3 regions of the Nonomuraea diastatica genome follow, and region 2 is predicted to be linked to each of the others. Evidence: predicted binding sites of a transcription regulator. Region 2 holds the regulator's gene; each other region holds the start of a gene.
The links. Region 2 encodes HrcA, which represses chaperone genes, less so after heat shock. Its sites were predicted from a motif close to TTGGCACTCTCNNNNNGAGAGTGCCAA; they were not measured.
Positions count from the first base shown of each region.

Region 1: the regulator HrcA is predicted to act here: its motif matches at 1,883-1,909, upstream of groES (co-chaperone GroES).
Region 3: the regulator HrcA is predicted to act here: its motif matches at 2,845-2,871, upstream of groL (chaperonin GroEL).

Region 1 covers NZ_SMKP01000046.1:52,692-57,602, reverse strand. The annotation lists gene groL (chaperonin GroEL) at 1-1,410, opposite strand, end outside; gene groES (co-chaperone GroES) at 1,482-1,793, opposite strand; gene E1294_RS18260 (class I SAM-dependent methyltransferase) at 2,217-3,401, shown strand; gene E1294_RS18255 (apolipoprotein A1/A4/E domain-containing protein) at 3,594-4,911, shown strand, end outside.
Region 2 covers NZ_SMKP01000127.1:25,712-30,622, reverse strand. The annotation lists gene E1294_RS34815 (16S rRNA (uracil(1498)-N(3))-methyltransferase) at 1-578, opposite strand, end outside; gene dnaJ (molecular chaperone DnaJ) at 580-1,725, opposite strand; gene hrcA (heat-inducible transcriptional repressor HrcA) at 1,737-2,750, opposite strand; gene E1294_RS56380 (hypothetical protein) at 2,909-3,856, shown strand; gene E1294_RS34790 (DUF3097 domain-containing protein) at 3,874-4,680, shown strand; gene E1294_RS34785 (DUF4870 domain-containing protein) at 4,677-4,911, shown strand, end outside.
Region 3 covers NZ_SMKP01000069.1:12,759-17,669, reverse strand. The annotation lists gene E1294_RS23920 (RNA polymerase sigma factor) at 1-416, shown strand, start outside; SAM riboswitch class I at 496-637, shown strand; gene thrC (threonine synthase) at 651-1,883, shown strand; gene E1294_RS23910 (MoaD/ThiS family protein) at 1,908-2,183, shown strand; gene E1294_RS23905 (cold-shock protein) at 2,425-2,625, shown strand; gene groL (chaperonin GroEL) at 2,980-4,608, shown strand; gene E1294_RS23895 (hypothetical protein) at 4,758-4,911, shown strand, end outside.

The sequences.
Region 1 (4,911 bases), on a different contig from region 2:
CTCCAGCTCGGCGATCTTGTGGGTCACCACGTAACCCTCGAGACCGGCGTTCTCGGCGATCCAGCGGGCCGGCTCGACCAGCGCGCGGCGCACGATGCCGACGCCGGTGGCCTCGTCGCCGGACAGCTCGAGGTCGTCGAGGCCCTTGGCGACGTGGATCAGCGCGGTGCCTCCGCCGGAGACGATGCCCTCCTCGATCGCGGCGCGCGTCGCGGAGATCGCGTCCTCGAGGCGGTGCTTCTTCTCCTTCAGCTCGACCTCGGTGGCGGCGCCGACACGCAGCACGCACACACCGCCGGCGAGCTTGGCCAGGCGCTCCTGCAGCTTCTCGCGGTCCCAGTCGGAGTCGGACTGCTCGATGGCAATCTTGATCTCCTTGACGCGGTCCTCGATGGCCTGCGCGTCACCGGCGCCGTCGACGATGGTGGTGTTGTCCTTCGTCACCACGACGCGGCGGGCCTGGCCGAGCACCTCGAGACCGACGTGCTCCAGCTTGAGGCCGATCTCCTCGCTGACGACCTGGCCGCCGGTGAGGATGGCCATGTCCTGCAACATCGCCTTGCGGCGGTCGCCGAAGCCCGGAGCCTTGACGGCCACGGAGGTGAAGGTGCCGCGGATCTTGTTGGTCACCAGGACGGCCAGGGCCTCGCCCTCGACGTCCTCGGCGACCACGAGCAGCGGCTTCTTCGTCTGGGCGATCTTCTCCAGCAGCGGCAGGAAGTCCGCGATGGAGGCGATCTTGCCCTGGGTGAGCAGGATGTAGGCGTCCTCGAGGACGGACTCCATCCGCTCGGGGTCGGTCACCATGTAGGCCGACAGGTAGCCCTTGTCGAACTGCATGCCCTCGGTGAACTCGAGCTCCATGCCCATGGCATTGGACTCTTCGACGGTGAGCACACCGTCCTTGCCCACCTTGTCGAACGCCTCGGCGATCAGGTCGCCGATCTGCGCGTCCTGGGCGGAGATCGTCGCAACGTTGGCGATCTCCTTCTTGTCCTCGACCGGCCGGGCGGTGGCGAGCAGCATGTCGCTGATCTCCTTGGCGGCCTTGTCGATGCCGCGCTTGAGCGACAGCGGCGAGGCGCCGGCGGCCACGTTGCGCAGGCCCTCGCGGACCATGGCCTGGGCCAGCACGGTCGCGGTGGTGGTGCCGTCACCGGCGATGTCGTTGGTCTTGGTGGCAACTTCCTTGGCGAGCTGGGCGCCGAGGTTCTCGTAGCGCTCCTCCAGCTCGATCTCACGAGCGATGGTCACACCGTCGTTCGTGATCGTCGGCGCACCGAACTTCTTGTCGATGACGACGTTGCGGCCACGCGGGCCAAGGGTCACCTTCACGGCGTCCGCGAGGGCGTTCACGCCACGCTCGAGCGCGCGGCGGGCGTCCTCGTCGAACTCCAGGATCTTCGCCATAGCTGAAAGTCCTCTCCTAGCGTCGAAAGCCCCGGCCGCCCTTTGGAGCGCCCGGGGCTCGACGCACCGGCTTACTTCTCGATGATCGCGAGAACGTCGCGGGCGGAGAGCACGAGGTACTCCTCGCCGCCGTACTTGACCTCGGTGCCGCCGTACTTGCTGTAGAGGACGATGTCGCCCTCAGAGACGTCGAGCGGAATCCGCTTGTCGCCGTCCTCGTCCCAGTTGCCGGGGCCCACCGCGAGGACCTTGCCCTCCTGCGGCTTCTCCTTGGCGGTGTCTGGGATGACCAGGCCGGAAGCGGTGGTCTGCTCGGCCTCAAGCGGCTGAACCACAATGCGGTCGCCGAGCGGCTTAACGGGAACCTTGGTGGCGGTCGTCACGATCGGACCTCCCCTTCAGATTTGAATGATCTAGAAGAGGCGACCAGCTGGGCCTGCCGTCGCGGGTGTCAGACCTGCCTCGTCGCACGTTGGCACTCTCAAGTGGAGAGTGCCAACAGGAAACATATGCAAGAGGGGCTTGACAGTCAACACGAACGCGTCTGCTGAGAGCGATCAGGGTGCCGCTAACAAGGCTCTATCAGCGCCTTGGCCCATCATGCAGGGGTTTCGCAAAGATCCTCCGGCCGCGAGATCCGCGAGCGCGTGTCGCGCCGTCCTGACAGCCCGGCATGTCCTGGTACGCGACCGCCCGGTCCGCGTCCCCGCGCCGCCGTACCCGCCGCGTTTCCTCGCCGCTGCACCCGCCGCGTTTACGCGCCGCGCGTGTCGAGTGCGTCACCGGTGCCGCTAACGTCGTGTGACGTGGACCTCGACGCCTTCACCGAGCTGCTGACCCCGCGCGGGCGGCGGGCGCTCGCGGAGGCCGGCGAGCTCGCCGGCGCCGACCCGGTGGCCGCCGCCACGAGGTTGCGCAGGACGTACGACGCGGCGCTCACCTCGGCGGCCCTCACCCAGGCGGGGCTCAGGGAGCGTGCCACGGCCAAGTTCGGCGAGGACGCCCGGGTGATGTACTTCACGCCGCACGGCCTGGAGCAGGCCACCCGGACGGAGGTCGCCGGGCACCGCGCCGCCCGCCTGATCGCCGCCGGCGCCCCCGAGCCCAGGGTCGTGGACGTGTGCTGCGGCATCGGCGGCGACCTGCTGGCGCTGGCCCGCGCGGGCTGCACCGTGGAGGCCGTCGACACCGATCCGCTGACCGCCGCCGTCGCCGGGGCCAACGCCGAGGCGCTCGGGCTGGGCGACCGGGTGACGGTGCGCGTGGCCGACGCGGCCGGCGTCGAGCCGGAGCGCTACGACGTGCTCTTCGCCGACCCGGCACGGCGTACGAGCAGGGGCCGCACGTTCGACCCCATGGCCTACTCGCCGCCCTGGCCCGTGGTGCTCGACCTCGTCTCCAGGGCCCGCACGGCCTGCCTCAAGGTCGCCCCCGGCATCCCCTACACGTTCATCCCCGAAGGAGCCGAGGCCGAGTGGGTGTCCTTCAAGGGCGAGGTCAAGGAGGCGGCGCTCTGGACCGGCCACGGGGCGCGCCGGAAGGCGGACAGGCGGGCCACCCTGCTGCCCGGCGGCCACACCCTCACCGCCACCGGCGTCCAGGCGGCTGTGGGGCCGGCCGGCCGGTACGTCTACGAGCCCGACGGCGCCGCCATCCGCGCGCACCTCGTGGGCGAGGTGGCCGAACTGGTCGGCGGCCGCCTGCTCGACCCGATGATCGCGTACATCACGGGCGACGACCCCGTGGACACCCCATGGGCCACGAGATACGAGATAGACGACGTGCTCCCGTTCTCGCTGAAGAAACTACGCGCCGTACTCCGAGAGCGAAAAATCGGAAATGTCACTATCAAGAAGCGCGCCTCCGCCGTCGACATCGAACGCCTGCGCAGCGATTTGCGACTCAACGGGGACAGAGCCGCGCTCATCATCTTGACCCGAATTCTCGATAAACCATCGGTCATCATCTGCAATCAGCCATCGCCCAGCTGAGCTGGCATTTCGGGCATTCTTCGGTTTCGCGCGATCTTTCCATTCGCCGCTGACGGACCTTGATCAAAAGGCTAAGGTGGGCGGGCGGGAGTTCTCCCCCACTGCGGTTAACCGTGTTCTCGCTCTTTCATCTGCAAACCGGACCTACCCCACCGCTGCGCGGCAGACCGTCGGCGAGCGAAGGAGCTTTCGGTGGATCATTCCAACCACACCACCCTTCTTCAGGCAGGCGGCCATCTGGCCATTTCAGAGAGAATGCGAGACCTGCTGCAGCGCGCCTCCCAGGACCACGTCTACGAGCAACGCACGCAGGGCGCCATGCTCGACGAGATCCGCCAGCGGCTCGAAGGCATGGAGTGGCTCCTGCGCGAGGTGCGCGAGCGCGAGCTCGGCGGCCTGAGCGGCACCCTTGAGGCGGTCAACGGACGGCTGGACGACATCACCGCCAAACCGCCGATGTGGGCCGAGGGCCTGGCGCAGCACGTGGAGGCGGTCCGCGACCACGTCGACGCCGTCGGTGAGCGGGTGAGCAGCGTGGACGCCCACGTCGCCCCGGTGGCCGAGCTGCCCGGCCTGCAGGCCGGCGTCGGCACCGTCGGCGAGGGCGTCGACGAGGCGCTCAACCGCCTGCAGACGGTGCTCGACACCGCCGACGGCATCACCAAGGGCATGTCCGAGTTCGCCGCCAGGCTGACCACGCTCAGCTCCAGCATGGAGGCCGCCGCCGGCCGCTTCACCAGGCTCGACCGGTCGATGGCCGAGCTGGCCACCCGCACCGACCGCGTCGAGGGCGTGATCGGCGACCTGTCCGAGGGCATCGCCGACTCGGCCGAGCAGATGCGGGCTCGCCTCGACACCGCCGAGCAGCGCATGACGGCCCGCCTCGACGAGACCGACCAGCGCCTCACCACCCGGCTCGACGAGGCGGGCCAGCACCTCACGACCCGGCTCGACGAGACCGACGAGCGGATCACCGTGCGCCTGGAGGGCACCGACCGGCGCCTGACCGCCCGGCTCGACGAGACCGACCAGCGGCTGGCCAGGAGCCTCGTCGAGGCCGACGAGCGGCTCGCCATCCGGCTCAAGGAGGCCGACGACCAGCACACCGGCCGTCTCTCCGACGTCGAGCAGCGGCTCACCGCCAGGCTCGACGAGACCGACCGCCACCTGGCCGTCCAGCTCGGCGAGAGCGAGCAGCGCCTGACCGCCCGGCTCGGCGGCGTGGACGCCCGGCTCGACCGGGCCGAAAACGCGCTCTCCGGGCTCGACGCCAGGGTCGCCGACTTCGGCGGCCGGCTGGAGTCCGCCGACGAGTGCCTGGCCGACATCGACACCAGGATCGACGGCCTCGACACCCAGGTGGGCGGCGTCGACAAGCGACTCACGTCGATGGACGGCCAGCTCGGCGCGGTCGACAAGCGCCTGGGCATCCTCGACGGCCACCTGGGCCGCCACGACGACCGCTTCGACGCGCTCGACATACGCGTCGACGCCCGCTTCACCACGCTCG
Region 2 (4,911 bases):
CCTACGACCACCACGATGTCGCCGCCCGACGGCAACTCCTCTCCTGACAGCGGCTCGGCCGCCTCCTCGTGCAGCACGAGCCCCAGCGCCGCCTCCGACAGCAGCCGCTCGACGTGCGAGGTGGAGGCGAGGTCGGCGACCTCGGGCAGACGGAACCTGCGGGCCTGCTTGCCCGCCTCACGAGCCGCGGACCGCCAGCGCCCCAGCGCCTTGGCGACCTTGTCGCCCTTCCACTGCGTGATGCTCCGGGCGGCAGACCACGGCACGATCACGTCGACGCCCGCCTCGGTCATCATCTCGACCGCCAGCTCGCCCCTGTCGCCCTTGGGCAGCCCCTGGACGACGACCAGCCGCCGGCGGGGCGGCTCGACGGTGTATCGGCCGATCACGTCGAGCCTGAGCGCGTCTTTCACCACCTCGCGTACGACGCACTCGGCGACGGAACCGGCGCCGTCGGTCAGATCGACCCGCTCGCCGGCCCGCAGGCGCCTGGCAGAGGCCGCGTGGCGCCCCTCTGGGCCGTCGAGCGTCAGCTCCGTGCCGTCCAGCTTCCGCGACAGGAACACGGGGACGGTCACGTCACCTGCCGTTGAAGGCGTCGCGCAGCCGGGAGAAGAAGCTCTGCTGCCCCGGGGCGAACTTGCCAGGGGGCCGCTCCTCGCCGCGCTGCCTGGACAGCTCGCGCAGCAGCTCCTCCTGCGCCGTGTCGAGGCGGGTCGGCGTCTCGACGTTGACGTGGATCAGCAGGTCGCCCCTGCCGGACTCGTTGAGCCGCTGCACGCCGCGCCCGTACATCGTGATGACCTGGCCTGACTGGGTGCCCGGGCGGACGTCGACCTCCTCGGCGCCGTCGAGCGTTTCCACCGTCAGCACCGTGCCCAGAGCGGCAGCCGTCATCGGGATCTGCACGGTGCAGTGGAGGTCGTCGCCGCGCCGTTCGAAGATCTCGTGAGGCCGCTCGACGATCTCGAGGAACAGGTCTCCCGGCGGGCCGCCTCCGGGACCGACCTCGCCCTCGCCGGCGAGCTGGATGTGGGTGCCGTCCTCGACGCCCGCCGGGATGCGCACCTTGATCGTCCGCCGGGTGCGCACCCGGCCGTCGCCCGAGCACTCCTGGCAGGGGTTGCGGATGATGGTGCCGAACCCGCCGCACTGCGGGCACGGCCGCGAGGTCATGACCTGGCCCAGGAACGAGCGGGTGACCTGGGAGATCTCGCCGCGCCCGTTGCACATGTCACACGTGTCGGGGTGGGTGCCGGCCGCCGCGCCCGCGCCCTGGCAGACCTCGCAGATCACGGCCGTGTCGACGACCAGCTCGCGGGTGGTGCCGAACGCGGTCTCGCGCAGGTCGAGCTCGACCCTGATGGTGGCGTTACGGCCCCTGCGGGCACGCGAACGAGGGCCCCTGGCACCGGCCGCGGTGCCGAAGAAGGCGTCCATGATGTCGCTGAAGGGGAAGCCCGCGCCGAACCCGCCGGCACCGGCGCCCGCACCCGCTCCGGCGCCGGCGAAGGGGTCGCCGCCCAGGTCGTACATCTGGCGCTTGCTCGGGTCGGACAGGACCTCGTAGGCCTGCGTGATCTCCTTGAACCTGTCCTGAGTCTCAGGATCAGGGTTCATGTCAGGATGCAGCTCGCGGGCGAGCCGGCGGTAGGCCTTCTTGATCTCGTCCTGACTGGCGTCAGGGCGCACCCCGAGGGTGGCGTAGTAGTCGCTGTTTGCCACTTATCGACCTCTTATGATGCAGCCAGGATCTGGCTGACGTAGCGTGCCACCGCGCGCACGGCGCCCATCGTCACTGGATAATCCATCCTCGTGGGTCCCAGCACCCCGAGCCGGGCCAGTTGGTTGTCGCCAGAACCGTATCCGGTCGCGACGATGGATGTGCCCCGCAGGTAGGGGTTTTCCGAGCCGATGCGCACGGTGAGCGCGGACGGGGTGTCGGAGGTGGTCTCGCCGAGCAGCCGCATGAGCACCACCTGCTCTTCCAGTGCCTCCAGCACGTCGCGGAGGCCGGTGGAGAAGTCGGCGCCGGCGAGGTTGGCCGCCCCGGCGAACACGATCTTCTCGTCGTGCCGCTCCACCAGGGTCTCGAGCAGCACCGACAGGATCGTCGCCACGACGGCCCGGTCTTCGGCGGGCAACCGCTCAGGCAGGTCGGCCACCAGGTCGGGCACGCTGCTCAGGCCGCAGCCGTCGAGGCAGGAGTTGAGCACGGCGCGCAGATGCGCGATGCGCGCCTCCTCCACCACCTCGGGCAGTTCGATCACACGCTGCTCGACGCGGCCGGTGTTGGTGATCAGCACGAGCATGACCCGCCGGTCGTTCAGCTGGACGAGCTCGACGTGCCGCACCGTCGAACGGGTCAGCGTCGGGTATTGCACCACCGCCACCTGCCTGGTCAGCTGCGCGAGCAGGCGAACCGTGCGGGTCACCACGTCGTCGAGGTCGACCGCGCCGGCCAGGAACGTCTCGATCGCCCGGCGCTCGGCCCCCGACAGCGGCTTGACCTGCGAGAGCCGATCGACGAAAAGGCGGTAGCCCTTGTCCGTCGGCACCCGGCCCGCGCTGGTGTGCGGCTGCGTGATGTATCCCTCCTCCTCCAGCGCAGCCATGTCGTTCCTGACCGTCGCCGGGGAGACCTTCAGATTGTGGCGGTCGGCCAGCGCCTTGGAGCCCACCGGTTCGTGGGTTGACACGTAGTCTTCGACAATGGCGCGGAGCACCGCCAGCTTCCGTTCGTCAAGCACGCGCTCACCTCCTGCCCTCTTGCCATGGGGAAAACACAGGCTCTAGCACTCTGTGTTCCCGAGTGCCAAGTGTACGGCTCTCGCCCACAAGGTGCGATAACACCGTGTCCCGTCCTGCTTCTAGCTTCCAGGAAGGGACAGGCCTCACACTTGCGCACATGACCGACGATTCCCAGCCCCCGTCGTCCAACCAGCCGCCAGGGCAGGATCCCGACCCAGGTCAACCCCAACCTCCACAGAACGGCCAGCAACCCGGCTCCCACCCGGGCTACACCCCTCAACCAGGCTCCCAACCCGGCTACGGCCCCCAGCCGACCTCCCAGCCCGGTTACGAGCCTCAAGCGGATTCACAGCCCGGCTACAGCCCGCCGCCGCAGTTCGGGCATCCATCGCCACCATATGATCAGCCCTCCGGCTACGGTCAGCCTTCGCCGTACGGGCAAGCGCCGTACGGCGGCCAGCCCGGGCCGTACGGGCAACCGCCCCAGTACGGCCGGCAGCCCCCGTTCGGCCCCCCGCCACAGTACGGGCCTCATGGTGGGCAGCCCCAGCTCCCGCCACGCATCGACCCGAAGGCCGTGACGCCGCCCCTGTGGTGGCTCGGAGCCGTCTGGGGCGTGGCCGCCGTGTGCCTGATCATCGCCGCCGTCATGTTCGGCGGCGGGACCGACGCGTCCGGCCTGGCGCCGGCCAGGACGTTCGCGTCCGGCGAAAGCGTCACGGTGCCGATCGATCCCGCGGACAAACCGGCCGTCTACATCGCCAGCGACACGGCCGTCAACTACGCGTGCGAGATCTCCGGCGGCCCAGGACCGGCCAAGCTCGCCAAGACCGCGGGCATCCCGAAGGTCACGGAGGGCGGCACGGTCTGGCAGCAGTTCCTCGTCATCAACGCGCCCGACAGGGGCGACTACCAGCTGACCTGCACCCACCAGGAGCAGGCCGCCGTACGCTACGGCATCGGGAGGGACGCCTCCTCCACTGGCGGCGGGACGACCACCCCGTTGCTGATCGGCGGCGCGGGGCTGCTCGCCGCGATCATCGGCACGGTCGTCGTCCTGGCAGGCCGGGGTGCGTCGCGCAAGCGCCTTGCGGTCGGCGGGTGATTTGCTACCGTCCCCGTGTGTACGAGGGCGATGTACTGGCGGGGAATTGGCGTCGGCCGGGCAAGGGCAAGATCCCGAAAGTGCCCGCCGAGCTGGAGCTCGTCGTGGAAGACGCCGACAGCGGCTTCTGCGGCGCGGTGGTGGCCTGTGACAAGGAGGCCGTCACGCTCGAAGACCGGTTCGGGAAACGCCGGTTGTTCCCGCTCGCGCCCGCCGCGTTCCTGCTGGAGGGCAAGCCCGTGACACTCGTACGCCCGGAGGCGGCCCCCACGGGCCCCAGGCGCAGCGCGTCGGGCTCGATCGCCGTCCAAGGGCTGCGGGCCAGGGTGGCCAGGGAGAGCCGGATCTACGTGGAGGGCGTGCACGACGCCGCCCTCGTGGAGAAGATCTGGGGTCACGACCTGCGGGTCGAAGGGGTCGTGGTCGAATATCTGGAGGGCGTGGACGACCTTCCCGCCATCGTGGCGGAGTTCGGTCCCGAGCCTGGCCGCCGTCTCGGAGTGCTGGTCGACCATCTCGTGCCCGGCTCCAAGGAGAGCCGGATCGCCGCCGAGATCACCTCGCCGGACGTGCTCGTCGTGGGGCACCCCTACGTCGACATCTGGCAGGCGGTCAAACCGTCCGTGCTGCGCATCCCCGGCTGGCCCGACGTGCCGCGCGGGGTGCCGTGGAAGGAAGGCGTGATCGCGGCTCTGGGCTGGCGCATGGAGCCCGCGCAGGCATGGCGGCGCATCCTCGGCGCCGTCTCGACCTACACCGACCTGGAGCCGGAGCTGCTCGGCCGGGTCGAAGAACTGATCGACTTCGTGACGGAGGCACCATGAGCCAGGATTCCCAGCCGCCGCCTGACGACGAACGCACCCGCAAGGTGTCCGCGTCAGACCTCCAGCCGGGCCACGGCTCCGGCCCTCAGTCCCCGGCCCCCGGCGACGACCCGGGCTACGGCGGCCAACCGTACTCCCAACCCGGCTACGCCTCTCAGCCGGGCTCCCAGCCCGCATACGGCGACCAACCCGGATACGCCCAGCAACCCGGCTCCCAGCCCGGCTACGGCG
Region 3 (4,911 bases), on a different contig from region 2:
CCGAGGAGGCCTCCCAAGACACCCTGCTGGCGGTGGCGCGCAACATCGGGCGCTTCGAGGGACGGGCCAGGTTCAGCACCTGGCTGCACATCGTGACGGCCAACTGCGCGCGGACCACCTACCGGTCGCTCAAACGCCGGGCGGCCGAGCAGAGCTCGGACGAGCTGCCGATGCAGAAGCCCGACGTGCGGCGCGTCAGCGTGATCGCGGGCTCGCGGCTCGACCTGCTCGACGCCATGGAGGCGCTGGAGGCCGACAAGCCGGATCTGGCGCAGGCCCTGGTTCTGCGCGACATCGTCCAGCTCGACTACAACGAGGTGGCCGACCAGCTCGGCATCCCGCTCGGCACCGCGAAATCGCGCATCCACCAGGCGCGCAAATATGTTCAGGGTGTGCTGGGAGACGACTATCGCTGAGATCATCCGTCTCAGGATCTGAGACGGGAGGACGTTTCCGCCACGTGGGCGGGTAGAGTCCGTTGCAACAACTGAATATTGCTCATCCAGAGGGGTGGAGGGACCGGCCCTGCGAAGCCCCGGCAACCCTCCCGGCTTGTGACTCGCGACCTGGCGAGGCCGACCGGGACAAGGTGCCAATTCCGGTCTGAGGTCAAGGTGGCCGCAGACGAAGATGAGGGAAGGCCTCGCTTCATGTCGCTCGATTTCGGTCCCGCCGTCGGTCTGTCCTGCCGCGAGTGCGGCGCGCGTTACCCGCTCGGTCCGAGCTTCGCCTGTCAGGAGTGTTTCGGGCCGCTCGAAGCGGCCTACGAGTTCGGCGAAGTGACCCGCGTGGCCATCGAGTCGGGCCCCGCCAACATCTGGCGCTACCGCTCGCTGCTGCCCGTGCCGGTCGACGTCGCCGACAAGCCCAACATGAACCCCGGGTGGACCAAGCTGGTCAAGGCCGGCAACCTCGGACGGGCGCTCGGCATCAGATCTCTCCACGTCAAGGACGACTCGGGCAACCCCACCCACTCCTTCAAGGACCGCGTGGTCGCCATGGCCGTCGAGGCGGCCCGCAACTTCGGCTTCCACACGCTCTCCTGCTCCTCCACGGGCAACCTCGCGGGCGCGGTGACGGCCGCCGCGGCGCGGGCCGGGCTGGAGGCGTGCGTGTTCATCCCGGCCAACCTCGAAGAAGCCAAGATCGCCATGGCCCGGGTGTTCGGCGGCCGGCTGATCGGCATCGAGGGCACCTACGACGACGTCAACAGGTTCTGCTCCGAGCTGATCGGCGACCCGCTCGGTGACAAGTGGGGGTTCACCAACATCAACCTGCGGCCTTACTACGCCGAGGGCTCCAAGACGCTCGCGTACGAGATCGCCGAGCAGCTCGGGTGGCGGTTGCCCGAGCAGATCATCATCCCCATCGCCTCGGGCTCGCAGCTCACGAAGATCGACAAGGGCTTCAAGGAGCTGGTGGCGCTGGGGCTGGTCGAGGACACGCCCTACAAGATCTTCGGGGCGCAGGCGGCCGGGTGCTCACCGGTGTCGACCGCCTACAAGGCGGGGCACGACGTCGTGCAGCCGGTCCGGCCCGACACCATCGCCAAGTCGCTGGCCATCGGAAACCCCGCCGACGGGCCGTACGTGCTGGACATCGCGCGGCGGACCGGAGGGGGCGTCGAGGACGTCACGGATGCTGAGATCGTGGCCGCCATCAAGCTCCTGGCCTCGGCGGAGGGCATCTTCGCCGAGACCGCGGGCGGCGTGACCGTGGGCGTGCTGAAGAAGCTCACCGAGACCGGGCAACTCGACCCGGATGCCGAGACCGTGGTGCTGAACACCGGTGACGGCCTCAAGACGCTCGACGCGATCAGCGGCGACGCCAGACCCACGGCCGTGATCAAGCCCTCCCTCGACGCGTTCCGCGCGACTGTCTGAGAACCAGGAAAGGCGAGTTAAACCATGAGCGTTTCTGTGCGGATTCCCACCATTCTGCGCACCTACACCGGGGGCAACGCGGAGGTCAGTGGCGAGGGCGCGACTCTTCGTGACGTGCTGGCCACGCTGGACTCTGACTACCCGGGTATCGGCGCGAGAATTCTGGATGAATCGGGCAAGATTCGGCGTTTTGTCAACGTTTATGTGGGGGAAGAGGACGTCCGATTTGCCCAGGGGCTGGACACCCCGGCGCCGGACGGCACCCAGATCTCCATCATCCCCGCCGTCGCCGGCGGGTGAGTGCGGCAGATCACACTTCGGCGAGGGCGCCCCTTGTGGGCGCCTTCTTCTTTTCCCAACAATTCAACGTTGAACCGTCGATGAGAGGAAATGCGCAGTTTGCGGATTGACTCTGTTGCCAAACCCCGTGCCACAGGTATGGTCGAGGGCGATCGCCTGGCTGATTTTCTGTTAAGTCAGGCGATTACGGGTCTCGCGGAGGAATGGGCGAGGTCTGGGAGCCCAGTAAGAGGAGTCGGAAGTGGCGCAGGGCACCGTCAAGTGGTTCAACGCGGACAAGGGCTATGGCTTCATCGCGGTAGACGGTGGTAAGGATGTATTCGTCCATTACTCAGCGATCATGATGGACGGGTATCGCTCTCTCGAACAGGGACAGCGTGTCGAGTTCGAGATCACGCAAGGCCAGAAGGGGCCGCAGGCGGAGTCCGTCAGGACGGTCTGATTCACCGCACTGGTATGCACCGGCGGGTTCGCGCGGCAGCGCAGTCCGTGCGAACCGTCACCTTTCTTTCGTCGATCCTGGTACGGCGAGCCGTGCGCGCGAACCGCGGCCAGCGGTGCGCCCGCGGGGCGGCTCGCCGGACAGACGACTGACCTGGGGGGAAGAGCCGGCACGGGCGAGTTCGCTTGCACTCGGCAGGGTAGAGTGCTAAACAGTTCGTTGGCACTCTGTGCAGCAGAGTGCCAACACCGGATCGAGACGATGGGGTCTGCCGAACGGAGATGCTGACCCATGCCGTCGCGGGCGTCGGCTCGGTCCACGACAAGCCACCCTGCATCTGGGAGGTCTAGCCTTATGGCAGCCAAGATGATCGCGTTTGACGAGGACGCCCGGCGCGGTCTCGAGCGCGGTATGAACCAGCTCGCCGACGCCGTCAAGGTGACCCTGGGCCCCAAGGGGCGCAACGTCGTGCTGGAGAAGAAGTGGGGCGCTCCCACGATCACCAACGATGGTGTGTCCATCGCCAAGGAGATCGAGCTCGAGGACCCGTGGGAGAAGATCGGCGCGGAGCTGGTCAAGGAGGTCGCCAAGAAGACGGACGACGTCGCCGGCGACGGCACCACGACCGCCACCGTGCTCGCCCAGGCGCTGGTGCGTGAGGGCCTGCGCAACGTGGCCGCCGGCGCCAACCCGATGGCTCTGAAGAAGGGCATCGAGGCGGCCGTCGAGCGGGTCAGCGAGGAGCTCTCCAAGCTGGCCAAGGACGTGGAGACCAAGGAGCAGATCGCTTCGACCGCCTCCATCTCCGCCGCCGACCCCGAGATCGGCGCGCTCATCGCCGAGGCGATGGACAAGGTCGGCAAGGAAGGCGTCATCACCGTCGAGGAGAGCAACACCTTCGGCCTCGAGCTCGAGCTCACCGAGGGCATGCGCTTCGACAAGGGCATGACGTCGATGTACTTCGTCACCGACTCCGACCGCATGGAGGCCGTGCTCGAAGATCCCTACATCCTGATCGTCAACGGCAAGGTCTCCGCCAACAAGGACCTGCTGCCGCTGCTCGACAAGGTCGTGCAGTCGGGCAAGCCGCTGCTGATCATCGCCGAGGACGTCGAGGGCGAGGCCCTGGCGACCCTGGTGGTCAACAAGATTCGCGGCCTGTTCCGCTCCGTGGCCGTCAAGGCCCCGGGCTTCGGCGACCGCCGCAAGGCCATGCTCAACGACATCGCGATCCTGACCGGTGGTCAGGTCATCGCCGAGGAGGTCGGCCTCAAGCTCGAGACCGCCACCCTCGACCTGCTGGGCCGTGCCCGCAAGGTGGTCGTGACCAAGGACGAGACGACGATCGTCGACGGCGCCGGTGACGCCGAGCAGATCTCCGGCCGGGTCAACGAGATCCGCGCCGAGATCGAGCGCACCGACTCCGACTACGACCGCGAGAAGCTCCAGGAGCGGCTGGCCAAGCTGGCCGGCGGCGTGGCCGTCATCAAGGCGGGTGCGGCGACCGAGGTCGAGCTCAAGGAGCGCAAGCACCGCATCGAAGACGCCGTCCGCAACGCGAAGGCTGCCGTCGAGGAGGGCATCGTCCCGGGTGGTGGCGTGGCGCTGCTGCAGGCCGGTGCCAAGGCGTTCGACAAGCTGGAGCTCAACGGCGACGAGGCCACCGGTGCGGCGATCGTGAAGAAGGCTCTCGAGGAGCCGCTGAAGCAGATCGCGGTCAACGCCGGCCTCGAGGGCGGCGTCGTGGTCGAGCGCGTGCGCAACCTCACCCCGGGTGAGGGTCTCAACGCCGCGTCGGGCGAATACGTCAACATGTTCGAGGCCGGCATTCTCGACCCGGCCAAGGTGACGCGCTCGGCGCTGCAGAACGCCGCCTCGATCGCGGCGCTCTTCCTCACCACCGAGGCCGTCATCGCCGAGAAGCCGGAGAAGACCCCGGCCGCTCCTGCCGGCATGCCCGGCGGCGGCGACATGGACTTCTAGGTCCTGTTCGCGGCGCACGTCCCAAAAGAGCGGCCCGGTTTTCCGGGCCGCTCTTGTTTTTGTTTCCCTGCCATTACGTTTCGCAATTGAACTGCTACTTCGAGTGAGAAAGGGTGGTCACCACATCACCTCATCGAAGGAGCAGAAAATTGTTCTCCCGCAGTAAGCGCATGCTGGGCGTCGCTGTTCTCGGCCTTGCCTCCGTGACCCTCACGGCCGTTCCCGCGCATGCCAGTGACCCGGTCGTCTTCACCAGCACCGTGACCCGGAGCACGTCGCTGTGCGCGCTTCAGGCATGGGTGC